Regions from separate parts of the Paenibacillus sonchi genome, predicted to be linked through region 1. Evidence: predicted binding sites of a transcription regulator. Region 1 holds the regulator's gene; the other holds the start of a gene.
The links. Region 1 encodes CtsR, which represses protease genes until heat stress. Its sites were predicted from a motif close to ATGGTCAATAAAGGTCAAACA; they were not measured.

Region 1 (15,694 bases):
TGGGCCTGCGGCGCATTAGCTAGTTGGTGGGGTAACGGCCTACCAAGGCGACGATGCGTAGCCGACCTGAGAGGGTGAACGGCCACACTGGGACTGAGACACGGCCCAGACTCCTACGGGAGGCAGCAGTAGGGAATCTTCCGCAATGGGCGAAAGCCTGACGGAGCAACGCCGCGTGAGTGATGAAGGTTTTCGGATCGTAAAGCTCTGTTGCCAGGGAAGAACGTCCGGTAGAGTAACTGCTGCCGGAGTGACGGTACCTGAGAAGAAAGCCCCGGCTAACTACGTGCCAGCAGCCGCGGTAATACGTAGGGGGCAAGCGTTGTCCGGAATTATTGGGCGTAAAGCGCGCGCAGGCGGCTGCTTAAGTCTGGTGTTTAAACCTTGGGCTCAACCTGGGGTCGCACTGGAAACTGGGCAGCTTGAGTACAGAAGAGGAAAGTGGAATTCCACGTGTAGCGGTGAAATGCGTAGAGATGTGGAGGAACACCAGTGGCGAAGGCGACTTTCTGGGCTGTAACTGACGCTGAGGCGCGAAAGCGTGGGGAGCAAACAGGATTAGATACCCTGGTAGTCCACGCCGTAAACGATGAGTGCTAGGTGTTAGGGGTTTCGATACCCTTGGTGCCGAAGTTAACACAGTAAGCACTCCGCCTGGGGAGTACGGTCGCAAGACTGAAACTCAAAGGAATTGACGGGGACCCGCACAAGCAGTGGAGTATGTGGTTTAATTCGAAGCAACGCGAAGAACCTTACCAGGTCTTGACATCCAACTAACGAAGCAGAGATGCATCAGGTGCCCTTCGGGGAAAGTTGAGACAGGTGGTGCATGGTTGTCGTCAGCTCGTGTCGTGAGATGTTGGGTTAAGTCCCGCAACGAGCGCAACCCTTGACTTTAGTTGCCAGCAGGTCAAGCTGGGCACTCTAGAGTGACTGCCGGTGACAAACCGGAGGAAGGTGGGGATGACGTCAAATCATCATGCCCCTTATGACCTGGGCTACACACGTACTACAATGGCCGGTACAACGGGAAGCGAAGCCGCGAGGTGGAGCCAATCCCAGCAAAGCCGGTCTCAGTTCGGATTGCAGGCTGCAACTCGCCTGCATGAAGTCGGAATTGCTAGTAATCGCGGATCAGCATGCCGCGGTGAATACGTTCCCGGGTCTTGTACACACCGCCCGTCACACCACGAGAGTTTACAACACCCGAAGTCGGTGGGGTAACCCGCAAGGGGGCCAGCCGCCGAAGGTGGGGTAGATGATTGGGGTGAAGTCGTAACAAGGTAGCCGTATCGGAAGGTGCGGCTGGATCACCTCCTTTCTATGGAGAATCGTCACCTGAAACGGTGACATTCAAATCGGAAGTGTAAGCTTCCAGATACTTAACGCGTATCCATTTGTTCGGTTTTGATGGAATTTGCGGGGCCATAGCTCAGCTGGGAGAGCGCCTGCCTTGCAAGCAGGAGGTCAGCGGTTCGATCCCGCTTGGCTCCACCAACAAACTTCATCTATTTGTTATGTCTTGAATATCTGTTGTGATTAACGGAGTTTCTCGTTAAGAGTAACAGAACCTTGATCCTTGAAAACTGGATACCGAAACGAAAATGCGTTTTAGAACATTCCTTTAAGCTGAACTTGTGTAAGCAAGTGAAGAATTAATAGTGATGCTAAGCGAAGATTTTCGATTGTGCAGCGACTTTTGAGTGGAAATCCCCTTGTGAATGGTGCAAGCCGTGAACAGGACCTGCGCTCAAGCGGAGCGAACAAGCGAAATGTCGGAGCGATGGTTAAGCTAATAAGAGCACACGGAGGATGCCTAGGCGCCAGGAGCCGACGAAGGACGTGGCGAACAACGAAACTGCCTCGGGGAGCTGTAAGCAAGCTTTGATCCGGGGGTGTCCGAATGGGGAAACCCGGCTGTGGTAATTCGCAGTCACTCACATCTGAATTCATAGGGTGTGAAGAGGCAGACCAGGGGAACTGAAACATCTAAGTACCCTGAGGAAGAGAAAACAATAGTGATTCCGTCAGTAGCGGCGAGCGAACGCGGAACAGCCTAAACCAAGGAGCTTGCTCCTTGGGGTTGTGGGACGTCTCACATGGAGTTACAAAGGAACCGGGTAGGCGAAGAGGTCTGGAAAGGCCCGCGATAGAGGTAAAAGCCCTGTACCCTAAACCCTGTTCCCTCCGAGACGGATCCCGAGTAGTGCGGGGCACGTGAAACCCCGTATGAATCCGGCAGGACCATCTGCTAAGGCTAAATACTACCTGGCGACCGATAGTGAAACAGTACCGTGAGGGAAAGGTGAAAAGCACCCCGGAAGGGGAGTGAAATAGAACCTGAAACCGTGTGCTTACAAAAAGTCAGAGCCCATTTTAGGGGTGATGGCGTGCCTTTTGTAGAATGAACCGGCGAGTTACGTTTAACATGCAAGGTTAAGGTGAGAAGCCGGAGCCGCAGCGAAAGCGAGTCTGAATAGGGCGATTAAGTATGTGGACGTAGACCCGAAACCGTGTGATCTACCCCTGTCCAGGGTGAAGGTGCGGTAACACGCACTGGAGGCCCGAACCCACGTACGTTGAAAAGTGCGGGGATGAGGTGGGGGTAGCGGAGAAATTCCAATCGAACTCGGAGATAGCTGGTTCTCCCCGAAATAGCTTTAGGGCTAGCCTCGGTGAATGGAGTCGTGGAGGTAGAGCACTGATTGGGTGCGGGGCCCGCAAGGGTTACCAAGCTCAGTCAAACTCCGAATGCCATGGACTTCTTGCCGGGAGTCAGACAGTGAGTGCTAAGATCCATTGTCAAAAGGGAAACAGCCCAGACCATCAGCTAAGGTCCCCAAGTGTGTGTTAAGTGGGAAAGGATGTGGAGTTGCACAGACAACCAGGATGTTGGCTTAGAAGCAGCCACCATTGAAAGAGTGCGTAATAGCTCACTGGTCGAGTGACTCTGCGCCGAAAATGTAACGGGGCTAAACACACCACCGAAGCTATGGCTTGATGCTTTGCATCAGGGGTAGGGGAGCGTTGTGTATACATTGAAGGTGTACCGTAAGGAGCGCTGGAGCGTACACAAGTGAGAATGCCGGTATGAGTAACGAAAAGATCAGTGAGAATCTGATCCGCCGAAAGCCCAAGGTTTCCTGAGGAAGGCTCGTCCGCTCAGGGTAAGTCGGGACCTAAGGCGAGGCCGACAGGCGTAGTCGAAGGACAACAGTTTGAAATTACTGTACCACCGTAATCCGCTATGAGCGATGGGGTGACGCAGGAGGGTAGTGACGCGGACTGATGGATGTCCGTCCAAGCAGTGAGGCTGGTGTGTAGGCAAATCCGCACACCGAAAGGCTGGGCTGTGATGGGGAGCGAAAATTACAGTAGCGAAGGTCATGATCTCACACTGCCAAGAAAAGCCTCTAGCCAGGAGAAGGTGCCCGTACCGCAAACCGACACAGGTAGGCGAGAAGAGAATTCTAAGGCGCGCGGAAGAACTCTCGTTAAGGAACTCGGCAAAATGACCCCGTAACTTCGGGAGAAGGGGTGCCTCGGTAGGGTGAATAGCCCGAGGGGGCCGCAGTGAAAAGGCCCAAGCGACTGTTTAGCAAAAACACAGGTCTGTGCGAAGCCGCAAGGCGAAGTATACGGGCTGACGCCTGCCCGGTGCTGGAAGGTTAAGGGGAGCGGTTAGGAGGCAACTCCGAAGCTGTGAACCGAAGCCCCAGTAAACGGCGGCCGTAACTATAACGGTCCTAAGGTAGCGAAATTCCTTGTCAGGTAAATTCTGACCCGCACGAATGGCGTAACGACTTGGGCGCTGTCTCAACGAGAGATCCGGTGAAATTTTAATACCTGTGAAGATGCAGGTTACCCGCGACAAGACGGAAAGACCCCATGGAGCTTTACTGCAGCTTGATATTGAATTTGGGTACGATCTGTACAGGATAGGTGGGAGCCGTAGAAGCCGGAGCGCAAGCTTCGGTGGAGGCGCCGTTGGGATACCACCCTGATCGTATCTAGGTTCTAACCTGGTACCCTGAGCGGGTACGGGGACCGTGTCAGGCGGGCAGTTTGACTGGGGCGGTCGCCTCCTAAAGAGTAACGGAGGCGTTCAAAGGTTCCCTCAGAATGGTTGGAAATCATTCGAAGAGTGCAAAGGCAGAAGGGAGCTTGACTGCGAGACCTACAAGTCGAGCAGGGACGAAAGTCGGACTTAGTGATCCGGTGGTACCGCATGGAAGGGCCATCGCTCAACGGATAAAAGCTACCCTGGGGATAACAGGCTTATCTCCCCCAAGAGTCCACATCGACGGGGAGGTTTGGCACCTCGATGTCGGCTCATCGCATCCTGGGGCTGAAGTAGGTCCCAAGGGTTGGGCTGTTCGCCCATTAAAGCGGTACGCGAGCTGGGTTCAGAACGTCGTGAGACAGTTCGGTCCCTATCTGTCGTGGGCGCAGGAAATTTGAGAGGAGCTGTCCTTAGTACGAGAGGACCGGGATGGACGTACCGCTGGTGCACCAGTTGTTCCGCCAGGAGCATGGCTGGGTAGCTACGTACGGACGGGATAAGCGCTGAAAGCATCTAAGCGTGAAGCCCCCCTCAAGATGAGATTTCCCAATACGTAAGACCCCTTGAAGACGACGAGGTAGATAGGTTGGAGGTGGAAGCACGGCAACGTGTGGAGCTGACCAATACTAATCGGTCGAGGGCTTATCCAATAAACTAAAATGCAAATTTCGTTTCGGATTCAGTTTTCAGGAATCAAATTCCTGAAGCATTTACGCTGTAAATGCCCGTTTGGTGGCGATAGCGGAGGGGTTCCACGCGTACCCATCCCGAACACGACCGTTAAGCCCTCCAGCGCCGATGGTACTTGGACCGAAGGGTCCTGGGAGAGTAGGACGCCGCCAAGCACATGACCACTGTTGAGTTATTGACAGTGGCTTTTTTGCGTTGTGCAGGGTTGTGGAAAAGCTGTGGATAATTTTCAGCAATTTCCGAAAAGTTGCACACATGTGGATACAATTGCAGTAAGCCATCTATACACTGAATTTCCTGTTTAAATACACAAGAATGTGGATGAGTCAAGAGAAAACCCTAATAATTCACGGTTTTTGTGGATAAAAAGTGGATTATGTGGATAATGTTCCGGAAATGGTGGATAACTTTTTGAGGGATGTATAATACCGGGTGGATATGATTTGTTTTGTGTTTTATCTGTGGATAACTTGTGGGAATTCTGATTTTCTCCGGCAGAATAGCGCTAAGGCGTTTTGCTTGCTATACTCACGTAGAGAGCACTAATACTAACTTTGATGAGGTGAGCGGAAGTGGAAATCAGGCAATTGCATTCTGAGGAATTTGAAGCGAGCTTGAGCTTGTCCGAATATGCTTTTAAATATAAGGTTGCCGATGAAGACAGAGCTGAAGCCAGACAGAAGTTTAGACCGGAAAGAGTATGGGGAGTCTTTGAAGACGGGACGCTGGGCGCTCAATTGAAATTGCTTCCGCTTCAGGCCTACATACAAGGCAAAGTATTTCCTATGGGTGGAATAGCCGGAGTATCCACATGGCCGGAGAACCGCAGGCAGGGGCTTGTGGCCAAGCTTTTATCACATACGCTGCAAACGATGAACGACTCGGGACAGACATTGTCTTTTCTGCATCCGTTTTTGATTCCCTTTTACCGTAAGTTCGGCTGGGAGGTCTACTGTGAGTATAAAAAGTATTCTATCCCTGTGGACAAATTTCCGCGAAAAACTGAAATTCAGGGCAGTATAAAACGTGATTCTGCCGCTCTGGAAATACTGGAAGGGCTGTACAGCCGGTTTGCCGCTGAATACAATGGAACTCTGCAGCGTGATCAGGAGTGGTGGAAGCAAAGGGTATTGGATTCGGACACGCATCACGGTGTTTTTTACTCAGAGCTTGGTGAGCCGGAAGGCTATGTGCTGTATAAAATAGTCAACAATGAACTGGTTATTGATGAATTTATTTTTTTGAACGAACAGGCGCGTAAAGGCTTGTGGACATTTCTGGCTAACCACGATTCGATGATTACCGGTGCTTCGCTCAAGCTGGTGCCCGCTGATGATATCCTACCTTATTTGCTCCCAGACCCGCGGATTCCGCAGGAGAATTATCCATACTTTATGGCGCGGATTGTGAATGCGCGGGCCTTTATAGAGAACTTTACCTTCCGGAGCCGTAACAGCCTTGAGAGTAGAACCCTGTATATTGAAGATGAGCATGCCCCTTGGAATAACGGGTTGTGGTTATGGAGTGTGGCCGGGAATGGTGCGTCAACGTTAGAGCGTCTGGATGGTGAACAGGCTGCTGCTGATTGCAGCTGCACCATTGGAGCACTCACAGTGATGTTGCTGGGTTACAAACGGCCTGTAGAACTGGCGAAGTACGGACAGCTTAATGCAAGCCCGTCCGGGCTTGAATGGCTGGAAGAGGTTATTCCTCAAGCCAAAACAGCGCTGTTTGATTTTTTCTGATCCTGCAGTTTAGGGCTCTCCCGGCTTCGAGAAGAAGCTTGGGGGGCTTTTTACAATCGCTTTATTCGCCTCTTGTTGAGAAAGAAGGGAATACAATGGGCAAAAAAAGTAAAAAATAAAAGCAACCCCTTGGAATTCAGTGAGAATGTGTTATAATATGAAAAAAGTCAAAGAAAGTCAAAGTCAACGCAGCTCGGAATCAGTTCTCTGATGAGAGGCAACAACATGGTGGCAGGCTCTTCATGGATGGCTTTTTTGGTATACCTCCGGCTTGATGCTGTATGAAGCTTAACGCCGGGTTCACTCCGATTCGGGCTGATGCACTTGGGTTAAGTTCTTAGAGATCATTGCCGGACGGAAGTGCAACAAGAGGGACTATAAGTTTTGAACACTGGAGGATGAGTGATGCGTAATATCTCTGATATTATCGAACAATATCTGAAGAATATTTTGCATGAAAGTCCCGAAGGTACGGTGGAAATTCAGCGCAATGACCTGGCGGACCAGTTCTCATGCGTACCGTCTCAGATCAATTATGTCATCAGTACACGTTTTACTTTGGAAAAGGGCTATGTAGTTGAGAGCAAGCGCGGCGGCGGCGGCTATATTCGGATTCAGCGTTTCGAGCTCCCGCAGAATGTGGCACTGTATGCCCATCTCAATTCTACAATAGGAAAGGATATCGATCAAAATTCCGCCGAAGGACTGATTTATCAGCTGGAGGAGGCCCGGTTTCTAACCAAGCGTGAAGCGTGTCTCATGCGCGCCGCTGTTTCCCGGGAATGCCTGACGGTTAATCTGCCGTACCGGGATGAGATTCGTGCCAAGCTAATGAAGGCCATGCTAATCTCCTTATTGGGCAAATAACGGTCAAATCTGAAGGAGGGACACCGCTTATGCTTTGCCAGGAATGCGGGGTCAAACCGGCGACACTCCACTTCACCAAAATTGTGAACGGGGAGAAGACGGAATTTCATATTTGTGAAAGCTGTGCGCGTGAAAAAGGGGAGCTGATTCCGGGAACTGCTGGAGGGTTCTCTATCCACAGCCTGCTGTCAGGTCTCTTGGATCTGGAAGGAGCCGGCAAGGAAAAAAATGCGGCAGCCCAGACTGTACAGGGTCTGCGATGTGAGAATTGCGGCATGACTTATTCCCAGTTCAGCAAGCTTGGGCGTTTTGGCTGCAGCTCCTGTTATAAATATTTTGACAGCACGCTGGACCCGCTCTTCAGACGGGTGCATGGCAGCACCGCTCATGTCGGCAAGCTTCCCAAACGTGCCGGAGCACAGATCATGTGCAAACGCAAAATTGATGAGCTGAAGCAGGAGCTCCAGCAAAGTATCGCAGAAGAGGAATTTGAGACTGCAGCTGAGCTGAGGGACCAGATCCGAAAACTTGAAAAAGAAATGCCGCAAGAGTAAAGTCTTTGATATATAGGGGGGATAAGACATGTCAAGTCTCCGGTTTACCGAACAAGCCCTTAGTGACTGGATGCGCTGCGGAGGCAGCCATTCCGAGATTGTCATCAGCAGCCGGATGCGGATCGCCCGCAATCTGGAGCACCTTCCCTTCCCTTTGCTGGCTTCGGCAGAGCAGTCGGAAGAGGTGATGAAGCAGCTTGCTCCTGTTTTTCAGGGGGAAGCAGCCGCGGATTTCGGCAGCTTTCAACTGCTGAAGCTGGATGAGCTCGATGAGCTGGACAAAAAAGTGCTTGTGGAGAAGCACCTCATCAGCCCTAATCTGGCCAATGACTCCCGGGGCGGTGCAGTGATCCTGAACGAGGATGAGTCGGTCAGCATCATGATCAATGAAGAAGACCATCTGCGCATCCAGTGCCTGTTCCCTGGTCTGCAGGTTAGAGAGGCTTGGGTAAGGGCGACAGCCATTGATGATATTTTTGAGGGCTCGGTCAATTACGCCTTTGATGACCGAAGAGGGTATTTGACCAGTTGTCCCACGAATGTAGGTACAGGGCTTCGCGCCTCGGTGATGGTGCATTTGCCTGCACTTGTCATGACTCACCAGATCAACCGGATTTTATCCGCAGTGAATCAGGTGGGACTCACAGTAAGAGGAATTTACGGTGAAGGCAGCGAAGCAGTAGGGAACATCTTTCAGATTTCCAACCAAATTACGCTTGGGCAGACGGAAAATGAGATCATCGAGAATCTGCACAGCGTAGTCACCCAGATTATTGAACATGAGCGTAATGCCCGGGAGCGGCTGCTGGCCGATTCCGCTTTGCGGATTACGGACAGAATCAAACGTTCCTACGGGATTTTGTCTTATGCAGCGGTGATGGAGCTGAAGGAGTCCGCACAGCGGCTCTCTGACCTAAGGCTGGGAGTCGATCTTGGGATTCTGGAAGGACCGCCGATTTCAGTGCTCAACGAGCTGAATGTGAAGACACAGCCGGGCTTTCTGCAAAAGATGTTCGGAGACGAGATGACAGCCACCGAACGCGATATGTACCGGGCGAAGCTGCTCCGGGAGACACTGGGATCACAACATTAATTATAGATATTTATTATCCGTGGAGGTGCAGGAGATATGATGTTTGGAAGATTTACGGAACGCGCACAAAAGGTGCTCGCACTGGCGCAGGAAGAAGCCGTTCGTTTGGGACATAACAACATTGGGACAGAACATATTTTGCTCGGACTGATTCGTGAAGGAGACGGCATCGCCGCCAAGGCTTTGATTGGTCTGGGTCTGGGTCTTGAGAAAATCCAGGACGAAGTGGAAACACTGATCGGCCGGGGACAAGAACAGCCTACAAACATTGCTTATACTCCTCGTGCCAAAAAGGTTATCGAACTGTCGATGGATGAAGCCCGCAAGCTGGGCCACACTTATGTCGGAACAGAGCATATTCTGCTCGGACTGATCCGTGAAGGCGAGGGCGTAGCCGCCCGTGTGCTCAATAACCTCGGAATCAGCCTGAATAAAGCCCGCCAGCAGGTGCTTCAGCTTCTGGGCAGCAGCGAAGCTACTTCGAGCCACAGCGGGACTCCAGCCAATGTCAGCACGCCTACGCTGGATGGCCTGGCCCGTGATTTGACCGCTTATGCCAAAGACGGCAACCTTGATCCGGTCATTGGCCGCAGCAAGGAGATTGAGCGTGTGATTCAGGTGCTCAGCCGCCGGACCAAAAACAATCCGGTGCTGATTGGTGAACCCGGGGTAGGTAAAACAGCGATCGCCGAAGGCTTGGCACAGAAGATCATCAACAACGAAATTCCGGAAACTCTGCGTGACAAACGCGTAATGACCCTGGATATGGGTTCTGTGGTTGCCGGCACAAAATACCGCGGTGAGTTCGAAGACCGCCTCAAAAAAATTATGGATGAGATTCGCCAGGCAGGGAACATTGTGCTCTTCATTGATGAGCTGCATACCCTGATCGGCGCAGGCGGTGCGGAAGGCGCCATTGACGCTTCCAACATTCTGAAGCCTGCACTCGCCCGTGGAGAGCTGCAATGCATTGGTGCTACCACGCTGGATGAATACCGCAAATACATTGAGAAGGATGCCGCGCTAGAGCGCCGGTTCCAGCCGATCACGGTGGATCAGCCTTCTCCGGAAGAAGCCGTGCAAATTCTCTACGGTCTGCGTGACCGCTATGAAGCCCATCACCGGGTGAAGATCACAGATGAAGCCATTGTGGAAGCTGTGAAGCTTTCCGACCGCTATATTTCTGACCGCTTCCTGCCGGATAAGGCCATTGACCTGATTGATGAAGCAGGTTCCAAGGTAAGACTTAATTCTTACACTATCCCGCCAAATCTGAAGGAACTGGAAATGCGCCTGGACGATATCCGCAAGGAAAAGGATTCCGCTGTGCAAAGCCAAGAATTCGAGAAAGCAGCTGCACTGCGCGATACCGAACAGAAAATCCGTGAGGAACTGGATACTACCAAAAACCAATGGAAAGAAAAACAGGGACGTACCGATTCCCAGGTAACGCCAGAGGATATCGCTCAGGTGGTTGCCAGCTGGACAGGTATTCCTGTCAGCAAGCTGAAGGAAGAAGAAACGGACCGGCTGCTGAATATGGAAGCTCTGCTCCATGAACGTGTCATTGGCCAGGACGAAGCCGTGAAGGCTGTCAGCCGGGCACTGCGCCGGGCGCGTGCAGGTCTTAAAGACCCGAAACGTCCAATGGGTTCCTTCATCTTCCTTGGACCAACCGGGGTAGGTAAAACCGAGCTGGCCCGTGCGCTTGCCGAAGCAATGTTCGGTGATGAAAATGCGGTTGTCCGTATCGATATGTCGGAGTACATGGAGAAGCATTCCACTTCCCGTCTGGTCGGAGCGCCTCCAGGGTATGTCGGCTATGAAGAAGGCGGACAATTGACCGAGAAGGTCCGCCGCAAGCCATACTCTGTAGTGCTCCTGGACGAAATTGAGAAGGCGCATCCGGAGGTATTCAATATTCTGCTGCAGGTGCTGGAAGACGGCCGTTTGACCGATTCCAAAGGCCGTGTAGTCGACTTCCGCAACACTCTGATCATTCTGACCTCCAACGTTGGGGCGCAGGCAATCAAGAAGAATTCGACGCTTGGATTTACAGCGGTGCAGGATGCAGGAGCGGATTACAACAACATGAAGGGCAAAGTCATGGAAGAACTCAAGAAGAGCTTCCGCCCTGAGTTCCTGAACCGTATTGACGAAATCATTGTCTTCCACTCCCTGGAAGAAAAGCATATTGCCGAAATCGTCACGCTCATGTCCGATGAATTGCGCAAGCGGCTGCGTGAATATGATGTGGACTTTATGCTTACAGATGGCGCTAAGGCCTTCCTGGCCAAAGAAGGCTACGATCCTGCCTTTGGTGCCCGTCCGCTGCGCCGGGCCATCCAAAAGCATATCGAAGACCGTCTTTCCGAAGAGCTGCTGAAGGGCAACATCAAGAAGGGGGATTCCCTCAAGATTGATGAAGTAAACGGTGAGCTTGTGGTAACCACAGTGGAACCGCCGGTAGCCGTCACTCCGGAAAAAGAGGTTGGAACCGAATAACAGCTGCGTACTTGAAACAAAGCTCCCGCTCCTCCGTATAGAGGAGCGGGAGCTTTTTTGAATATAATAAAATTCGCGTCATATACCGATGTTTAATTAAGCTATGTTTCAGGAAGGTTAATGAGAAGGTTGTAAAAAAGTAGATCATAAGTGACCTTCCGTTCAGTGTGCAGAAATGGTAAACTTTGAGTATGAGTAAATTATCCGCAATTTTAGTCAGTTCAGACTGATAGGAGCACACATGGCTAAACCAAAAACGAAATTTTTCTGCACCGAATGCGGCTATGAATCGCCGAAGTGGTTCGGTAAGTGTCCCGGCTGCCAGGCATGGAATTCCATGGTGGAAGAGACGGAAAGCGTAGTTAAAACACAAGGTATGACTGCACCGATTTTTCAGAGTAAAGAAAAGGCGCAATCGATCATAAATATAGAAAGTGATAAGGAGCCGCGTATCCTGACAGGCATTGGTGAGCTTAACCGTGTGCTTGGGGGAGGAATTGTGCCCGGCTCGCTGGTGCTGGTAGGCGGTGATCCAGGGATCGGTAAATCGACGCTCCTGCTGCAGACCTCCCATGCGCTGACCACCCAGGGATTGCGTGTACTGTATATTTCAGGAGAAGAGTCCGTCCGGCAAACAAAGCTGCGTGCAGATCGCCTAGGGGCGCTGTCGGCAGAGCTGTATGTGCTGTGTGAGACAAATATGGAGAGCATCGAAGAAGCCATTGAACAGATCCAGCCCCAATTTCTTGTCATTGACTCCATTCAGACCGTATTTATGCCGGAAGTGACAAGCGCACCCGGCAGTGTGACGCAGGTCCGGGAATGTACAACAAGGTTCATGCGGATTGCCAAAATTCGCGGAATTGCCACGGTTCTGGTAGGGCATGTGACCAAAGAGGGGGCTATTGCCGGACCGCGAATGCTGGAGCATATGGTCGATTGTGTGCTCTATTTTGAAGGGGAGCGGCATCACACGTACCGGTTGCTGCGAGCGGTCAAAAACCGGTTTGGTTCCACTAATGAGATTGGTATTTTTGAGATGGGGGAAATCGGGCTTACCGAGGTGGAGAATCCCTCCGAGCTCTTTTTGTCGGAGCGCCCGCTGGGAGTAGCCGGATCAGCCGTTGTTGCCAGTATGGAGGGCACCAGACCCGTGCTTGTCGAGCTTCAGGCGCTGGTAGCCGCCACCCATTTCCCTTCCCCGCGGCGGATGTGCACGGGCATGGATCATCAAAGAATGGCACTTATTATTGCGGTACTCGAGAAGCGGATGGGGATGTTTCTGCAGAACCAGGATGCATACCTCAATGTTGCTGGCGGGGTGAAGCTGGATGAACCAGCCATTGATCTGGCGGTTGCCGTCAGTATTGCTTCCAGCTTCCGTGATATATCGACAAAGCCTTACGATGTTTTTTTTGGCGAAGTTGGACTTACTGGAGAAGTGAGAGGGGTTTCCCGTGCGGAGACACGCGTCAAGGAGGCTGCTAAGCTGGGCTTCCGGAGAGTCATAATGCCCGAAAAAAGCATGAAAGGCTGGAAGCATCCGCAGGATATCCAGATTATTGGCGTCAGCACCGTAGCAGATGCACTAGCGGTCGCGTTAGATTAGGGGGCACTGAACAATGAAGGAATTAGAAAATATGAATGACCTGCTCAGAATGGCGGCGCCGGGAACACCCTTCCGGGAAGGCCTGGAGAATGTGCTTCGCGCGAAGACAGGCGCGCTTATTGTTGTCGGATATAGTCCTGAAGTGATGGAGGTTGTAGATGGCGGTTTTTCCATCAACTGTGATTTTTCGCCCAATTACTTATATGAGCTGGCCAAAATGGACGGCGCGATTATATTAAGCGAAGATTTGAAGCGGATTCTCTATGCGAATACACAGCTGATTCCTGATTCCTCCATCTCCTCCATCGAGACAGGCATCCGGCACCGGACAGCTGAGCGTGTTGCCAAGCAGACGGGCAAGCTTGTAGTTTCCATCTCCCAGCGGCGAAACATCATCACGCTCTATCAGGGCTCGATCCGGTATGCGCTCAAAGAAATCGGATCGATTCTGGCCAAGGCCAATCAGGCGATTCAAACGCTGGAAAAATATAGAGCCGTGCTCACACAAAGCCTGACTAATCTCTCCGCTTCGGAATATGAGGGGATTGTCACTGTAGCTGAGGTAGTCGGAGTGATACAGCGTGTGGAAATGGTGCTGCGGATTAAGATGGAGATCAAGCGCTATATCAATGAGCTTGGCAATGAAGGGCGTCTTATCAGTATGCAAATGGAAGAACTGGTTGGAAATACAGAGGAAGAAGCATGGCTTCTGTACAGAGACTATGCCAGAGAGGAGCAGGAGGACAAAATCCGCGAAATTATCGCCGGACTCAAACGCACCAGCGATGATGATCTCATGGACGATAATCATATTGCCCGTCTGCTTGGATATTCTTCTACGGCGATTTCTTCAGAGGAAGTGGTGACGCCGCGCGGATATCGTCTGCTGAACAAAATTCCGCGGCTGCCGAATGTGATCATCCACAATCTGGTTGAACGGTTTGAAATGCTGCCTAACCTGATGACGGCCAGCATCGCCGAATTGGATGAGGTGGATGGCATCGGAGAAGTGCGTGCCCGCAATATTCAGGACGGCCTAAAACGGCTGCAGAAGCAAGTTCTTATTGACAGGCAAATGTAAATAACATACAATCACGTAATATTGAAGACGTAAGGGCTCACAGTAAGAAAACAGAGGTGAAGAAATGATACAAAAATCAATTCCGAGTTTATTTACCATTGGTAACTTAATGCTTGGGATGTTTGGTATCATGATGGCGTTTGACGGTAAACTGAGCATGGCCGCTATCATGGTGATTATCGCTATGCTGTTAGACGGGCTGGACGGTCGTGTTGCTCGGGCGCTGAAATGCGAAAGTGAATTTGGCAAGGAGCTGGACTCTTTATCCGATGTCGTTTCGTTCGGAGTAGCGCCTGCTCTAATCATGTATATTACAAGCTTGCAGGATCTGAATTCTGCATTAGGCTGGACTGTAGCAGCGATTTTTCCGGTATTCGGTGCGCTTCGGCTGGCCCGTTTCAATGTCCGTCCCGGCATTCCCGGTTATTTTGTAGGGCTTCCGATTCCTGCTGCGGGCGGGGTGCTGGCTACACTGGCGCTTTTTCATAAAGATGTATCGGCTCCGTTTATGATTGTTGCTACGCTGCTGCTGTCCTATCTCATGGTCAGCACGGTTAAATATCCGAATTTCAAAAAGGTTGGCCTGCCCAAAAAGGCAGTTGTAGGCTCTCCTGTAGTTATTGTGATCGCAGTTGCAGTTGCTGTGATTTTTCCGGAACAAATCTCCAAGGTAATTTTTGTACTGCTTGCGTTATATGCGCTGTATGGATTTAAGCAAAATATCGACCGGCTGACGGCCCGCCGCCGTCACCGCCGCAGACGCCGCGCAGAAGATAAAGTATATCAATCCAAGAATGGATAATCGGCTGCTGCAAGGCAGAGTGGATCACAGTTATTATTAGAGTTTTACAAATATGCGTACGCAAAAGGCTTTGCCGTTCCCTGGGATCAGTGGATGGCAAAGCCTTTTTGGCTTGAGTGGAGGAAAAGAGCGCATCAAGCGGATCAGGAGAAATTAAACAATCCGAGTGTGGCGCATTTTTGCGATTCCTTTTCTACAACCTCGTCCATATTAATATCAAGCAAATTGCAGAGGGCAGACATATAGAACAGCTCGCGTCCCAACTCCGAGGCCACCACCTCACGGCAGTTCTCGCACAGTTCCCCTTGGAGATGCGTGCCTGCAAGTTCCTTGGCTTGTTCAAGCCCCAAACCGGGCTCAAATACCTGCTTCTTGGCGTGCAGCTGGATACAGCCGCATTCGGTAATGGCTTTGACGACTGCACGATTGACGGAAGCGCTGCTCTGCCCGTTTTTGGACATTACATCCAGAAGACTACGGTGACGGAGCAGCAGTTCGGAGACTTGATCCTGGAAGGCCTGTAAACTTGGTGCGCTCATTTTCCATTCACCCCTGGGTTCGTAATTGAGTTCATTATATGTCAGGCCTCCCCCTGTTTTCAACCAAATAATAGAAGTATACGATTATCTTTTTACTGGAGCTGATGGCTCTTGTCAGAAAAAATAACAGGCTCACGGATTATCGT
Region 2 (15,694 bases), 860 kb from region 1:
GCGAGAAAGCGGAGATGTCCGCGCTGATCCGGATGAACGGTTCCGTGCAGCTTTCAAGCAAAAAGGTAGTTCTCGACATTTCGACGGAGAACGCCGCGATTGCAAGGCGGGTATATTCTTTACTTAAGAAATATTACCAGGTCCATATCGAGCTGCTCGTGCGTAAAAAAATGCGTTTGAAGAAGAATAACGTCTATATCGTCCGAATTCCAAGCCGTGTCCAGGAGATCCTTAAGGACTTGCGGATCGTCTCCGAGGGCTTCATCTTCACCGATGGGATCGATCCGGAGATTATCGGCAAGAACTGCTGCAAGCGCGCTTATCTGCGCGGGGCATTTATGGCTGGAGGTTCGGTCAACAATCCGGAAGGGTCTTCCTACCATCTGGAGATCGCTTCGATGTATGAGGAGCACTGCAAGGCTCTGGTGGAGCTGGCGGGTGAGTTTCATCTGAATGCCCGCTGCATCGAGCGTAAAAAAGGCTTCATTCTGTACATCAAGGAAGGCGAGAAGATTATCGAGTTCCTGAGTCTGATCGGTGCCCATCAAGCGTTGTTCAAGTTCGAGGATGTGCGGATTATGCGCGATATGCGCAATTCCGTCAACCGGATCGTCAACTGCGAAACGGCGAACCTCAACAAGACCATCAGCGCGGCGGTGCGTCAGATCGAGAACATCAAGCTGCTGCAGCGTGAAGTGGGACTGGAAAGCCTGCCGGATAAGCTGCGCGAGGTAGCCGAGATCAGACTGGCACACCCGGATATTAACCTTAAGGAAGTCGGCGAAATGCTGAAGGGTACGGTAAGTAAATCGGGAGTAAACCACCGTCTGCGCAAAATTGACGAGCTGGCGGATAAGGTCCGGGGCGGCTGAATATTTTTTTCTAGTGCGGTTGAGGTTATAATGATATAATATTATAAAATTAATGTGAAATTTTTGGGCAGATCTCAAATAGGGGGTAAGCGTTTCATGACAAAGCACCCGGTAGTTGTACGGTTGAAGACGGGTCTTCACGCTCGGCCGGCAGCATTGTTCGTGCAGGAAGCTAACAAATTCTCGTCGGAGATATTCGTTGAAAAAGACGATAAAAAAGTGAACGCTAAAAGCATCATGGGTATTATGAGCCTGGCGATCAGTTCCGGCACGGAGATTTTTATCAGCGCGGATGGCGCCGATGCGGATCAAGCTGTAACCGCTTTGACAAGTCTTGTCAGCAAAGAAGAGCTTGAGAACCAGTAATTGTTGCAGGACCGTACTTTTAAAATGGTATGACAAAAAGCCCTTTGGGGCTTTTTTTAATTAATTTTTTTACGCAACCCATTAACGCTATGCAACTTTTGGCAAGCCACTCCGTCTAGAGGGTACATAACAACAATTTCAATTAACGAAAGGGGATGGCAAACATGAAGGCATGGAGTAAAAAGCTCGGAGCAGTAATGCTGGCAGGAAGTTTGATGATTGGAGGTATGGCTTTGGGTGGAGTGATTCAAGGTCCTGAAAAGGCTTACGCCGCCGAGGATGTCCAGAGAAATGTTGTGAGTGTCATCGGCAAGGGTGAACTCTCGCTCAAGCCGGATGTCGTTTATCTGTCGATTGGGGTTAACGCTACGGCAGCATCAGCGGAAGAAGCACAGAAGATCATTGGAGGCAAGATCAGTAAGATTTCAGCATTGCTGAAGACGACTTGGGGCATTGCAGACAAGGACATTCAGAGCACACAATTCATCGTGCAGCCGAACTACACTTATAATGAAAAAGAGGGTCAGCAGATCAAAGGGTATATTGCCCAGCATTCGCTGAAGGTCACCTATCGTGATCTGAACAAGGTCGGACAGCTGCTCGATGCGGCTTCCGCGGCAGGAGCGAACAACATCGGAAATACCCAGTTTGCAATCGAAAATCCTTCCGCCTTAGAAGCGCAGGTGATTGAGAAAGCCATGGCAAATGCGGATGCAAAAGCCGGAGTTATTGCCAAAGCAGCCAAACGGAGCCTGGGACAGGTGATTGCGGTCACACAGAGCGATGACGGCAATAACCCGGTCGTCTATATGGAGAATGCGGCGATGGCCAAATCATCGGCAGATGCTGCCGGAGGCACCTACGTTGAACCCGGGGAAGTCAGAGTCTCAACCCAGCTTAGCGTAATGTATGAGCTGAAATAAACAAAACTCGTCAAGAGGCGCTTCTTCTGCTGGGCACAGCGGAGAGCAGTGCCTCTTTTTATTTTTTGGCTGCGAATGGTTGCGAAATCTCTCATTTTGTTTAAAGAAATGTAATAAGCAGACCTGGAATCACCGGCGAAGCTTAAAATATTGTAAGGGGCTTTGTAACAACCGCCATCTCTAATGTCTTTATAATGGGAAGAGTGAATGGGGGCAGCAAGCAAGCTGTCGCTTCGATATTATGGAAATCACATCAAGGCTATCAACATACCAGCGGAAGGGGATACTATTATGAAGAACATGAAGAAGAAGCAGGCCCGTAAATGGGGCGCAGGCATTGTGGCAGCAGGAGTTTTACTCGGTGGAGGGCTGTTGCCCGCAGAGGCCGGTCAGGCTGCAGCAGCAGCGGTACAGGCGGTACAGTCCAAAGCCGGTCAATCCCTGGTTGTGCTGAAGGTGAACGGGACGATTACCCCGCAGACCGGTATGGTCCGTGAGGGTAAAGTCTGGGTTCCGGTTACGTTTCTGCGGGATTCCCTCGGCATGCCTTTAACCTACGATAAAGCGGAAAAAGCCTATACGATCGGCAAAGGAACAGCTAAGGTTAAGCTGACAGTCTCTGAATACGAGAACTCCATCTCGGTCAATAACTTTTATCTGAATGAGTATGAGGGCAAAAACATCAATAACCGCTTGTTTGTTCCATTTGATCTGATCAGCGATTTTCTGGGATACAAAGGGGATTGGAATGCGGCTTCGGGCCGGCTGAATGTGGTCAGCAAACCGCAAAATGCGATCACCATCAAGACGGAGAGCATCGTCAAGGACCATAAAGACGCACCGGTCAAGCTGGACTACCCGCAGGTGTCCGGACTGGCCAATGCCGCGGCGCAGAAAACAATCAATGACACGATCAAGCAGACCTTTACCAAGTTTGCAGCCGAAGCGGAAAAAGAAATTGCGAACAAACCTTCAGATGACCGGCCCTATGAATATGACGGCGGATACGTGATTACTTACAACCAGGACGGCATCCTAAGCCTTATTACGCAGCACTACGAGTACAACGGAGGGGCTCATGGTATGACCTACCGCAATGCGTTTACCTTCTCTCTGAAGGATGGCAAACGTCTGCTGATCGGGGATGTGCTGAAGGCCAACCCTAACTATAAAAAAGAGCTAAATGCCAAGCTGTCCAAGCTGATTAAGGCGGACGGCGGCTACCTGGGCGGTTTCAACGGCCTTAACACGGAGAAGAACTTTTATGTGAAAGACGGGAAAATGGTCGTCTTCTTCCAGCTCTATGAATACACTGCATATGCGGCCGGGTTCCCTCAGTTTGAGTTCACCTTTAAGGAATTGCTGCCGTCCGGCAGCAGCCCGTTCGCTGGACTGAAATAGAACAATTTGTGATAAAAGGGCAGATTAGCCCGCTCCGCAGATGCCGTGTATGGACACCTTCCGGTTACCTAATGCCTTTCCTGTTCATAAGCTGAAAGAGAAACCAGCTTATTGCGGGGAGGAAAGAAGAGATGAGCTATCAGTACACGGCCATTGGCGATTCCTTAACGACCGGATTCGGGGCGCTGCCTGGCAACGGATTTGTGCCGGTGTACCGCAGAATGGCTGAGGGGCGGTTGCGCGAGCCCGTAGGCGCTATGAATCTTGGCATCAATGGATTAACTACGGCTGCGCTGGAGCAGCGTCTGGGCAGTGACCCCATATTCCGCCAGTCCATCCGGAATGCAGAGATCATTACTTTGTCGATTGGCGGGAACGATCTGATCAAGGCAGCCAAAGCTGTGTCATTTCGTCCGGGTGATCTGTCTCCTGCGCTGGCAAGGGCGCTCCGCGAATGCAAAAGAAATTTCGGTGGGATTATGGGTTCGCTCCGGCAATTGAAGTACGGCAGCCGACAGCCCTGTATCATCCGTATAGTAGGGCTTTATAATCCCTATCCTCAGCTAACGGAAGCGACAGACTGGGTGCGCCAGTTTAACGCCTTTGCTGCGGGCTACAGCAGCGGTGTATGCGGGTTTGCCTCCATCTATCATGAGTTTGCCGGCAATGAGCGCAGCCTGCTGTCCCTGGATCATGTGCATCCCAATGGGCGAGGTTACCGTGTAATCGCCGGTAAGCTGGATTCTCTGGGTTACGGGCGGCTGGGATGACATACAGTTAAGCAAACACAGAAGAGGCTGCACCGGACCATTGGTCCGGGCAGCCTCTTCTTGTGTTTGCTTGGATTTTAGACGCCTGAAGGAAGCGTCTTTTCGATAACCTTATCGACAATACCATATTCCGCTGCATCAACAGCACTCATAAAGTAGTCGCGGTCTGTATCCTTCTCGATGCGTTCCAGCGGCTGGCCGGTACGTTCTGCCAGGATATGGTTCAGCTTGTCGCGAAGCTTAAGGATACGGCGGGCGCGGATTTCGATGTCCGTAGCCTGTCCTTGAGCACCGCCCAGCGGCTGGTGAATCATAATTTCACTGTTTGGCAGCGCGAAGCGTTTGCCCTTGGCACCGGCATTCAGCAGGAAGGCTCCCATGGAAGCGGCCATGCCCACACAAATCGTGGAAACATCCGGTTTGATGTACTGCATTGTATCAAATATAGCCATTCCGGCTGTAATGGAACCGCCAGGGCTGTTCACATACAGGTGAATGTCCTTATCCGGATCCTCGGCAGCCAGGAAGAGCATTTGTGCAATGATGGAATTGGCTACCACGTCATTAACCTCCGTTCCGAGGAAAATGATGCGGTCCTTCAGCAGGCGGGAATAGATGTCATAAGCGCGCTCGCCGCGGTTGCTCTGTTCTACTACCATAGGAATATAACTCACGTGGAAAACCTCCTTGAATTGGTTCTTCGAATGTGTTCATTGTTACTGTTACCGTAATAACCACATGATAAACAAATTCAAACAAAAAGTCAAAGAAAGTCAAACTTAGTTAATAAAAAAAGAGCCAACCAGCGGCTCTTTGGTTAAATACTATAAGTGAGCATTGCTAAATTATGTACAAAAAAGAAATTAATGGCGCGCCCGCCAAGAATCGAACTTGGATCTCAGGCTTCGGAGGCCTACGTCATATCCATTGGACCACGGGCGCAACAAAAATTATTATAATCTATTTATGGCTCAATTGCAACGGAATAATTCTGGCTGTTGCAAAAATATCTTCTTCAGGCCCTCCTTTGGTATCTAGTTTTGGAGCGGATTTATGTATGCAAATTGCAGGGCTTTCAGGACCTTCCTTCATGCGGCAGATGTATAAGATGAAAAGAGGTTGAGAATTATACTCTCGGAAGACTTGCACTCCGCGTAATATTTGGGTAGAATATGGGTGGGACTTAAAAAGTTAACCCGGGACGTTTTAAGACCATGGACAAGGGAATAAGAGGAAGACGAAGTTGCAGGAGTGAAAGCATGCGTAATTTATTAGAAATCCAAAAGCAGCTTCTGCCTGATCTCATGGAAACCCTTAAGAGACGTTACACGATTCTGCATCAGATCATGCTGTCCGATATTATTGGGCGCAGAACGCTGGCCGCTTCGCTTGATATGACCGAGCGGGTACTGCGCGCCGAGACGGATCTTCTGAAATCGCAAGGGCTCATTGAGATCGAGAGCGTAGGCATGCGCGTAAGCGATGCCGGACGCAGACTGCTTGACCTGCTGGAGCCCATCGCCAAGAGCCTGTTTGGCCTGGATGATCTGGAGGAGAAAATTCGTACAACGTATGGTCTGAACAAAGTTATTGTTGTACCCGGTGATTGCGAAACGTCGCCGTTCACCAAGCGTGAACTGGGACGCGCGGGCGCCAAAGCATTGCTCGGCGTACTGCGTTCCGAAGATACTGTTGCCGTTACAGGGGGTTCGACACTCGCTGAAATGGCGGACCAGCTCACACTACCAATCCCCCTTTCCTACAAGAATGCCTGGGTTGTCCCGGCACGTGGAGGGCTGGGTGAGAGCATGGAAATTCAGGCCAATACGATTGCTTCAACAATGGCCAAGAGGATTGGAGCCAATTACCGCCTCCTCCATGTACCTGATTTACTAAGTGAAGATGCGTACCAGTCATTGGCGCTCGACTTCAACATAGGGGAGATCGTGCAAATCATCCGCAGATCGCGTATTATTGTGCATGGTATTGGAGATGCCATGGAAATGACCCGCCGCCGTAAGCTGGATGAGGCAACCATCGCTGAAATCCAGGAAGAAGGAGCGGTTGCCGAATCGTTCGGCTATTATTTTAACGAAGAGGGTCAGGTTGTCCATACCATGCTGACTATGGGGCTCCGCCTGGAAGATATTATCCGCACCGAAGTGGTTATCGGTATTGCTGGCGGCAAACGCAAGGCAAAAGCAATTCATGCGATGCTGCGCTTTGGGCAGGAGGATATCCTCGTTACCGATGAGGCGGCTGCTGTCGAAATCGGCAAGGAAATTGATAATCAGAACCATACGGTCCTATAGTTCCCAATATATGGGGGGCAAGTCAAGGTATTATGCATTATACTTAACATTGTTGTCTTGACAAGCTTAACGGCTTGTCTTGAATAAATAAAACGAAATCTAGGAGGAACTATTCAATGAGTGTAAAAGTTGGTATTAACGGTTTTGGACGTATTGGACGCCTTGCATTCCGCCGTATTCAAAATGTAGAAGGTATCGAAGTGGTAGCCATCAACGACTTGACTGATGCTAAGATGCTTGCTCATTTGCTTAAATATGATACAACTCAAGGTAAATTCCAGGGAGAAGTTGAAGTACATGACGGCTTCTTCAAAGTGAACGGCAAAGAAGTTAAGGTTCTGGCGAACCGCAACCCGGAAGAACTGCCTTGGGGTGACCTCGGCGTTGACATCGTTCTGGAGTGCACAGGTTTCTTCACAACTAAAGAAGCAGCTGAGAAGCACCTGAAAGGCGGAGCTAAAAAAGTAGTAATCTCCGCTCCAGCTACCGGCGACATGAAGACCGTTGTATACAACGTTAACCATGACGTACTGGATGGTACTGAAACTGTTATCTCCGGCGCATCTTGCACAACTAACTGCCTGGCTCCAATGGCAAAAGTCCTGAACGACAAGTTCGGAATCGTTGAAGGCTTGATGACTACTATCCACGCTTACACCGGCGACCAGAACACACTGGATGCTCCACACGCTAAAGGCGACTTCAGACGCGCCCGCGCTGCTGCTGAGAACATCGTTCCTAACACTACCGGTGCTGCCAAAGCTATCGGTCTGGTAATTCCTGCACTGAAAGGCAAGCTGGACGGCGCAGCACAACGTGTGCCTGTAGCTACTGGTTCCCTGACTGAGCTGGTTACTGTTCTTGAAAAGAACGTTACTGTTGAAGAACTGAACGCAGCGATGAAAGCAGCTTCCGACCCAGACACTTATGGCTACACTGAAGATGAAATCGTATCTTCCGACATCAAGGGTATGACTTTCGGTTCCCTGTTCGATGCTACACAGACTAAGGTTATGACTGTTGGCGACAAACAACTGGTTAAAACTGTTGCTTGGTACGACAATGAAATGTCCTACACTGCACAGCTCGTTCGCACTTTGGAACACTTCGCTAAGCTGGCTAAGTAATACCGATTTCCCATAAGCGGCATCTATAGAGCGGAAACAGAAGTTCCTTGTTTCCGCTCTTTCTAAATGGATTCGTGAATGACCAATTTTGGGTGTGGAGGAAAAGTAATCATGAACAAAAAAAGTGTCCGTGATGTAGAAGTAAAAGGCAAACGCGTATTCGTGCGTGTCGATTTCAACGTGCCAGTGGAAGACGGCAAGATCACTGATGATACCCGTATCCGCGAAACCCTTCCAACGATTAAATACCTGATTGAGAACGGTGCAAAGGTCATTCTGGCCAGTCACATGGGCCGTCCTAAAGGCCAATTCGTAGATTCCATGCGCCTTACTGTTGCTGCTGTGCGTCTGTCCGAGCTGCTCGGCAAACCGGTGGCTAAGGCTGATGAAGCAATCGGCGAAGCCGTAAAAGCAAAAATCGCTGAACTGAAAGACGGCGATGTGCTTGTGCTTGAGAATGTCCGTTTCTATCCGGGCGAAGAAAAGAACGATCCTGAACTGGCTAAGCAGTTCGCGGAACTGGCTGACCTGTTCGTTAATGATGCATTCGGCGCGGCTCACCGTGCACATGCTTCCACAGAAGGCATCGCTCACTTCCTGCCGGCTGTATCGGGCCTGCTGATGGAGAAAGAACTGAATGTTCTGGGCAAAGCTCTTTCCAATCCGGAACGTCCTTTCACTGCCATCATCGGCGGCTCTAAAGTGAAAGACAAAATTGACGTTATCGACAACCTGCTGACTCTGGCTGACAACGTTCTGATCGGCGGCGGCCTGTCCTACACGTTCACCAAAGCTCAAGGCTACGAAATCGGAAACTCGCTGGTAGACAACGATAAGATCGATGCGGCTCTCGGATTTATCGAGAAGGCCAAAAAACTGGGCAAAAACTTCGTGCTTCCGGTTGACGTTGTTGTAGCTGACAAGTTCGGTGCGGATGCCAACACCAAAGTGGTTGATGTAACGGATATCCCGGCTGGCTGGGAAGGTCTGGACATCGGTCCTAAAACTCGTGAAATTTATGCCGACATCATCAAAAACTCCAAACTGGTGGTTTGGAACGGACCGATGGGCGTATTCGAAATCGATATTTTTGCCGAAGGTACACTCGCTGTAGCCAAGGCTTGCGCGACTACAGAAGGCTACACTGTAATTGGCGGCGGCGATTCCGCAGCAGCAGCAGAGAAATTCCACCTGGCTGACCAAATGGATCACATCTCCACTGGCGGCGGCGCATCACTCGAGTTCATGGAAGGCAAAGCGCTCCCTGGCGTAGAAGCACTGAACGACAAGTAAGACGTAGAAGGTAGAAGGAGGCATTTCATTACTATGAGCAGAACACCTATTATCGCCGGTAACTGGAAGATGTTCAAAACAGTTTCCGAAGCGGAGGGCTTTTTCGCTGAAGTCAAAGGCCGGGCCGAAGTGGAAGGCGTAGAGACCGTAATCTGCGCGCCATTTACGAACCTGCCTGCACTGGTTGCAGCGGCAAAGGGTACCAGCATCAAGATCGGTGCACAGAACCTGCACTTCGAAGATAACGGAGCTTACACAGGCGAAATCAGCGGCGTAATGCTGAAGGACCTTGGCGTAGATTATGTTATTATCGGCCACTCCGAACGCCGTGCATACTTTGGCGAAACGGACGAAATCGTGAACAAGAAGATGCATGCGGCATTCCGCCACGGCATTACTCCAATTGTCTGCGTAGGCGAAAAGCTCGAAGAGCGTGAAGCCGACCAGACGAAAGCTGTCTGCAAAGTTCAAACCGAAGGCGCTTTTGCCGGCCTTAGCGCTGAGCAGGCTGCAAGTGTAGTCATTGCCTATGAGCCTATCTGGGCTATCGGAACCGGCAAATCCTCCACTTCACAGGATGCTAACGAAGTTATCGCCTATATCCGTACACTTGTAAAAGACCTGTACGATCAAGCGACGGCTGAAGCGGTTCGTATCCAATACGGCGGCAGTGTGAAGCCGGAGAATGTTACGGAGTACATGAGTCAAAGCGACATCGACGGCGCGCTCGTCGGCGGTGCCAGCCTGCAGCCTGCTTCGTTCGTTTCATTGGTTGAGGGGGCGAAGTAAGGATGTCAGCACCCAAACCCGTTGCTTTGATCATCATGGATGGTTTCGGTCTGCGCAATACGACTGAAGGCAACGCTGTTGCCCAAGCCAACAAGCCGAACTATGACCGTTACCTGAAGCAGTATCCGAACACCACGCTCACCGCTTGCGGCGAAGCTGTGGGTCTGCCGGAAGGACAGATGGGCAACTCCGAAGTGGGTCACCTTAACATCGGAGCCGGCCGGATCGTGTATCAGGACCTGACCCGTATTGACAAGTCGATTCGTGAAGGGGAATTCTTTGAGAACGAAACTCTGGTTGCCGCTGTAAGAAGCGCCAAGTCAACCGGCAAGAAGCTTCACCTGTATGCGCTGGTATCCGACGGAGGGGTACATAGCCATATCAATCATTTGTTTGCCATGCTCGATCTGGCCAAGAAAGAAGATATGCACGATGTGTATATCCATGCTTTCATGGATGGACGCGATGTACCTCCTGACAGCGGACAGAAGTTCATTAAGGATCTGATCGCCAAGATTGAGGAAGTAGGCGTAGGCAAAATCGCTACAGTATCCGGACGTTATTTCGCAATGGACCGTGACAAGCGCTGGGAACGTGTAGAGAAGGCTTACCGCGCAATGGTTTACGGCGAAGGACCGCAATATACCGATGCGCTGCAGGCGATCACTGCATCCTACCAAAACTCTGTGTACGATGAATTTGTTGAGCCTAGCGTGATTGTGGACAGCGAAGGCAAACCGACAGCGACAGTAGAGAGCGGCGATTCCGTCGTGTTCCTCAACTTCCGCCCGGACCGTGCCATCCAGTTGTCGCAGGTATTCACAAACTCGGATTTCCGCGGCTTCGACCGGGGTCCTTTGTTCCCGCAAAACCTGCATTTTGTATGTTTGACTACCTTCAGTGAAACGGTTCAAGGCTACGTGGCGTACTCGCCGAAGAACCTGGACAATACGCTGGGTGAAGTGCTTGTACAGCAGAATAAGAAGCAGCTGCGCATCGCGGAAACCGAAAAGTATCCGCACGTAACCTTCTTCTTCAGCGGCGGACGTGATGAGGAGCTTCCAGGCGAAACCCGCATCCTGATCAATTCCCCGAAAGTGGCAACCTATGATCTTAAGCCAGAGATGAGCGCCTACGAAGTGGCGGCGGCCTGCGTAGCGGAAATCGAAGCAGACAGACAGGATGCCATTATCCTTAACTTTGCGAACCCTGACATGGTAGGACACTCCGGTATGCTGGAACCAACCATCAAGGCTGTAGAAGTTACGGATGAATGTGTGGGCAAGGTTGTGGATGCCGTAGTTGCCAAAGGCGGCGTTGCCATCATCATTGCCGACCACGGCAACGCGGATATGGTGTTTGATGAGCAGGGACGACCGTTCACGGCTCACACCACCAACCCGGTTCCTTTCATCGTAACGACTGAAAATGTTGTGCTGCGTGAATCCGGCATTCTCGCAGATGTGGCACCGACGATCCTGGATCTGATGGGACTTCCGCAGCCTGCGGAAATGACCGGCCAATCCATGATTGCCAGCCGCAAATAGGCAGTAACCGGCAGTACCTGCAAGACTATAACCCATGTTAAAAGGAGATTAACTTACATGACTATTATTTCTGATGTGTACGCTCGCGAAGTCCTCGACTCCCGTGGTAACCCTACTGTAGAGGTTGACGTTTATCTGGAATCCGGTGCTAAAGGCCGCGCAATCGTTCCTTCCGGCGCTTCCACTGGCGCTCACGAAGCTGTAGAGCTTCGCGACGATGACAAAAACCGCTACCTGGGCAAAGGCGTTCTGAAAGCTGTTGAGAACGTGAACGAAATCATCGCTCCGGAAGTAATCGGTATGGACGCTCTGGATCAGCTGGGCATCGACAAACTGATGATCACCCTGGATGGCACTCACAACAAAGGCAAACTGGGTGCGAACGCAATTCTGGCAGTATCCATGGCCGTAGCCCGCGCTGCAGCAGCAGCTCTGGATGTGCCTTTGTATGTATACCTGGGCGGATTCAACGCGAAACAGCTTCCAGTTCCAATGATGAACATCGTTAACGGCGGCGCTCATGCCGACAACAACGTTGACGTACAAGAGTTCATGGTTCTGCCGGTTGGCGCACCTAGCTTCAAAGAAGCTCTGCGTACAGGCGCTGAAATCTTCCATGCGCTGAAATCCGTTCTTAAAGGCAAAGGCCTGAACACTGCAGTTGGCGACGAAGGCGGATTTGCTCCTAACTTCACTTCCAATGAAGATGCACTGTCCTCCATCATGGAAGCTATCGAAAAAGCCGGCTACAAACCAGGCGTTGATGTATTCCTGGGTATGGACGTTGCTTCTACCGAGTTCTTCAAAGACGGTAAGTACCACCTGGAAGGCGAAGGCAAATCCTTCACTCCGGCTGAATTCGTTGACCTGCTCACTTCCTGGGCTGACAAATACCCAATCATCACCATCGAAGATGGCTGCTCCGAAGATGACTGGGAAGGCTGGAAACTGCTCACTGAAAAATTGGGCAACAGAATCCAGCTCGTTGGGGATGACCTGTTCGTAACCAACACTGAACGTCTGAACAAAGGGATCGAAGAAGGCATTGGTAACTCCATTCTGATCAAAGTTAACCAAATCGGTACTTTGACTGAAACGTTTGATGCTATTGAAATGGCAAAACGCGCTGGCTACACGGCTGTAGTCTCCCACCGTTCCGGTGAGTCCGAAGACAGCACTATCGCTGATATCGCAGTGGCTACCAATGCCGGCCAGATCAAAACAGGTGCTCCTTCCCGTACAGACCGTATCGCTAAATACAACCAATTGCTTCGCATCGAAGATGAACTGGGTGAATTGGCTCAATACAACGGCCTGAAATCCTTCTACAACCTCAAAAGATAATTGCTTTTGAGCTAAGTCTTCTAAAGAGTCTGCCGTATCGGCAGGCTCTTTTTTGCATCCTATACGCTGAGAAGGTATTCTATAATAGTAGATAACTGGAAGGGGTGGGATGATGAACGCAATTATATCCGGCATAGGGGCAGGAATGCTCCTGGTGCTGATCAGCTGGTTGCTGTCACGAAGGGGAGGCCAGATGAAGAGCTTCATTTTTTATCCAGGGCTGGTAGGGTTGATAGGCGGTGGAATTTTGCTGGTCTGCAGCTTTTCCGTAATTGGAGGGTGGGAGGGAATGGCGTATGCCTTCTTTTCCGTGCCTGTGATTGTGATCTCCATGCTGCTATTGCTGTTTCTGGGCTCGTTCAGGAGACAAACCTAAGAAATAAGCTAAAGTTATAAGGAGAACCCGATTTGTACAGTTGTATTCGTATCATGGCTATGATAAAATTAAAATGCTGTTTATGAAACGTAAAACCTAAATTAGCATAGATAGTGATGCTTGGACGTAGGAGGTGGAAGTGAATGGATATCTTTTTGAAAGTATTGCTCCTGATTTTTTCCGTCGGTCTAATTGCGGTCGTTCTTCTGCAGAAAGGGAAAAGCGCAGGTCTTTCCGGTGCCATCTCCGGCGGTGCTGAGCATCTCTTTGGTAAGACAAAAGCACGTGGTATGGAACTCGTACTGCAGCGTGTAACAGTTGGACTGGCAGCAGGATTTTTTATTATGTCAATTCTGGTGGCTGTCCTGGTTGACTAGATAGCGTACATTAAGCCTTTGCTCTGTTCTGAATGGAATGGGGCAGGGGCTTTTTTGTTTTGGATCAGTACATTTTGTGTTCCGTTAATCTCCGGTTGATCATTAGAGGGATGCCCGGGATTGATTTCGTGTATACTAGGGTATGAGTATATATAGGTAAAATTTACTGGAATACGCACAGGCATAACGGGACAAGACATACATATATGCCAGTGGCATACGAAATGCTGCGGAGGGCCGAGGTGACGAAGTTGATAACACAGGAAGAATTACTGAATTTCATGCGGGAGACCGCTTATAAGCCGCTTACTTATGAAGAACTGGTGAGCCATTTCGCGATAGAGGACAGCGAGTCGTTCAAAGCGTTCGAGCAATTGCTGCTCGCACTTGAGCAGGATGGAAGAATGATACTGACCCGCAATGCCCGCTATGGGGTACCGGAGCGCATGGATTTGGTGCGCGGGCGTGTACAGGCTCATGCGAAGGGGTTTGCTTTTCTGATTCCCGATGACCGCGCTCATCCCGATATTTATATGAATGCCAATGATCTGAAGGGTGCGATGAACGGCGATATCGTTCTGGTGCGCATTACCTCGCGAAGCCCGTCCGGCGGGCGTATGGAAGGCGAAGTTGTGCGGATCGTCAAAAGAGGGGTGCTGCAGACCGTAGGTGTGTTCCAGAGCCTGGAGACGTATGGTTTTGTGCTGCCGGATGATAAGCGGATTAACCGGGATATTTTTATTCCGAAGCAATCCTTCAAGGGTGCGGTGGACGGTGAGAAGGTTGTTGTCCGCATTGTAAATTACCCGGAAGGCAGGGCTGCGGCTGAGGGGGAAATCATTGAGATCCTTGGTCATAAGGATGACCCGGGTGTAGATATTCTGTCGGTGATCCGGAAGCATCAGCTCCCGGAGGCTTTTCCGGCTGAAGTGATGCGTGAAGCGGAGCAGGCTCCAGATTCCATTACAGAGGAAGAGATCATTCAGCAGGGCCGCCGTGATCTGCGCGGACTGAACATTGTCACCATTGACGGTGCGGACGCCAAGGATCTGGATGATGCGGTGAACGTGTCGCGTCTGGAGAACGGGCACTACAAGCTGGGCGTGCATATTGCCGACGTTGGCTATTATGTGCGTGAAGGCTCTGAGCTCGATAAAGAAGCTTTTGACCGCGGCTGCAGCGTTTATCTGGTGGACCGGGTAATCCCGATGCTGCCGCACCGCCTGTCGAACGGTATCTGCAGCTTGAATCCCAAGGTGGACCGGCTGACGATGTCCTGTGAGATGGAATTCGACGAGCATATGAAGGTCGTGAAGCATGATGTCTTTACGAGCGTAATCTGCACCAAAGAAAGAATGACTTACTCCGATGTCCGCAAAATCGTCGAAGATGAAGACCCCGAGCTGCTGGAGCGCTACAGTCCGCTGATTGAGGATTTCCGCCTGATGAAAGAGCTTGCCATGAAGCTGCGCGATGCGCGGATGCGGCGCGGCGCGGTTGATTTCGACTTCGAAGAGAGCAAGATTATCGTCGATGAGAACGGCAAAGCGATAGATATCGTGAAACGCGAGCGTTCCGTGGCTGAGCAGATTATCGAGGAGTTCATGCTGGCGGCGAACGAGACGGTTGCAGAGCATTTCCACTGGCTAAAGGTTCCGTTCCTGTACCGGATTCACGAAGATCCGGACCCGGAGAAGCTGCAGAACTTCATGGCTTTTGCGGCGAACTTTGGCTATCATGTCAAAGGCCGGGGCAATTCGGTGCATCCGCGCGCGCTGCAGGATCTGCTGGAGCAGATTCAGGGGACGAAGGAACAGACCGTCATCAGTACCATGATGCTGCGCTCCATGAAGCAGGCGAAATATGATGCGGAGAGCACAGGCCACTTCGGGCTGGCGGCGGAATTTTATTCCCATTTCACCTCGCCGATCCGGCGTTATCCCGACCTCGTGATTCACCGTGTCATGCGGGAGGTTATTGAGAACGGCGGAGCGCTGACGGAGAAACGCCATGAATATCTCGCCAGCCGGATGCCGGAGATCGCCCAGCAGTCCTCGGAGCGCGAGCGTGTGGCGGTAGAGGCTGAACGGGATACGGAGCAGCTTAAGAAGGCTGAGTTCATGCAGGACAAGGTTGGCGAGGAATTCGACGCCATGGTCAGTAGCGTGACCAGCTTCGGGATGTTCATCGAGCTGGA

Region 2: a site for CtsR is predicted at 5,092-5,112, ahead of clpP (ATP-dependent Clp endopeptidase proteolytic subunit ClpP). Genes of this name have one in related genera too.

What each region holds. Positions count from the first base shown of each region.
Region 1 is NZ_CP068595.1:1,183,621-1,199,314, reverse strand. Features, by position in the region: rRNA gene JI735_RS05625 (16S ribosomal RNA) at 1-1,321, shown strand, start outside; tRNA gene JI735_RS05620 (tRNA-Ala) at 1,422-1,497, shown strand; rRNA gene JI735_RS05615 (23S ribosomal RNA) at 1,786-4,713, shown strand; rRNA gene rrf (5S ribosomal RNA) at 4,792-4,908, shown strand; gene JI735_RS05605 (GNAT family N-acetyltransferase) at 5,326-6,498, shown strand; gene JI735_RS05600 (CtsR family transcriptional regulator) at 6,904-7,365, shown strand; gene JI735_RS05595 (protein-arginine kinase activator protein McsA) at 7,395-7,919, shown strand; gene JI735_RS05590 (protein-arginine kinase McsB) at 7,948-9,012, shown strand; gene clpC (ATP-dependent protease ATP-binding subunit ClpC) at 9,049-11,517, shown strand; gene radA (DNA repair protein RadA) at 11,759-13,126, shown strand; gene disA (DNA integrity scanning diadenylate cyclase DisA) at 13,140-14,207, shown strand; gene pssA (CDP-diacylglycerol--serine O-phosphatidyltransferase) at 14,272-15,009, shown strand; gene JI735_RS05565 (nucleoside triphosphate pyrophosphohydrolase family protein) at 15,153-15,548, opposite strand.
Region 2 is NZ_CP068595.1:2,043,770-2,059,463, forward strand. Features, by position in the region: gene whiA (DNA-binding protein WhiA) at 1-872, shown strand, start outside; gene JI735_RS09515 (HPr family phosphocarrier protein) at 969-1,238, shown strand; gene JI735_RS09520 (SIMPL domain-containing protein) at 1,403-2,161, shown strand; gene JI735_RS09525 (PdaC/SigV domain-containing protein) at 2,453-3,562, shown strand; gene JI735_RS09530 (GDSL-type esterase/lipase family protein) at 3,694-4,332, shown strand; gene clpP (ATP-dependent Clp endopeptidase proteolytic subunit ClpP) at 4,410-5,006, opposite strand; tRNA gene JI735_RS09540 (tRNA-Arg) at 5,200-5,274, opposite strand; gene JI735_RS09545 (sugar-binding transcriptional regulator) at 5,592-6,644, shown strand; gene gap (type I glyceraldehyde-3-phosphate dehydrogenase) at 6,761-7,771, shown strand; gene JI735_RS09555 (phosphoglycerate kinase) at 7,883-9,064, shown strand; gene tpiA (triose-phosphate isomerase) at 9,098-9,853, shown strand; gene gpmI (2,3-bisphosphoglycerate-independent phosphoglycerate mutase) at 9,856-11,400, shown strand; gene eno (phosphopyruvate hydratase) at 11,458-12,744, shown strand; gene JI735_RS09575 (YesK family protein) at 12,857-13,120, shown strand; gene secG (preprotein translocase subunit SecG) at 13,264-13,497, shown strand; partial or broken gene rnr (ribonuclease R) at 13,749-15,694, shown strand, end outside.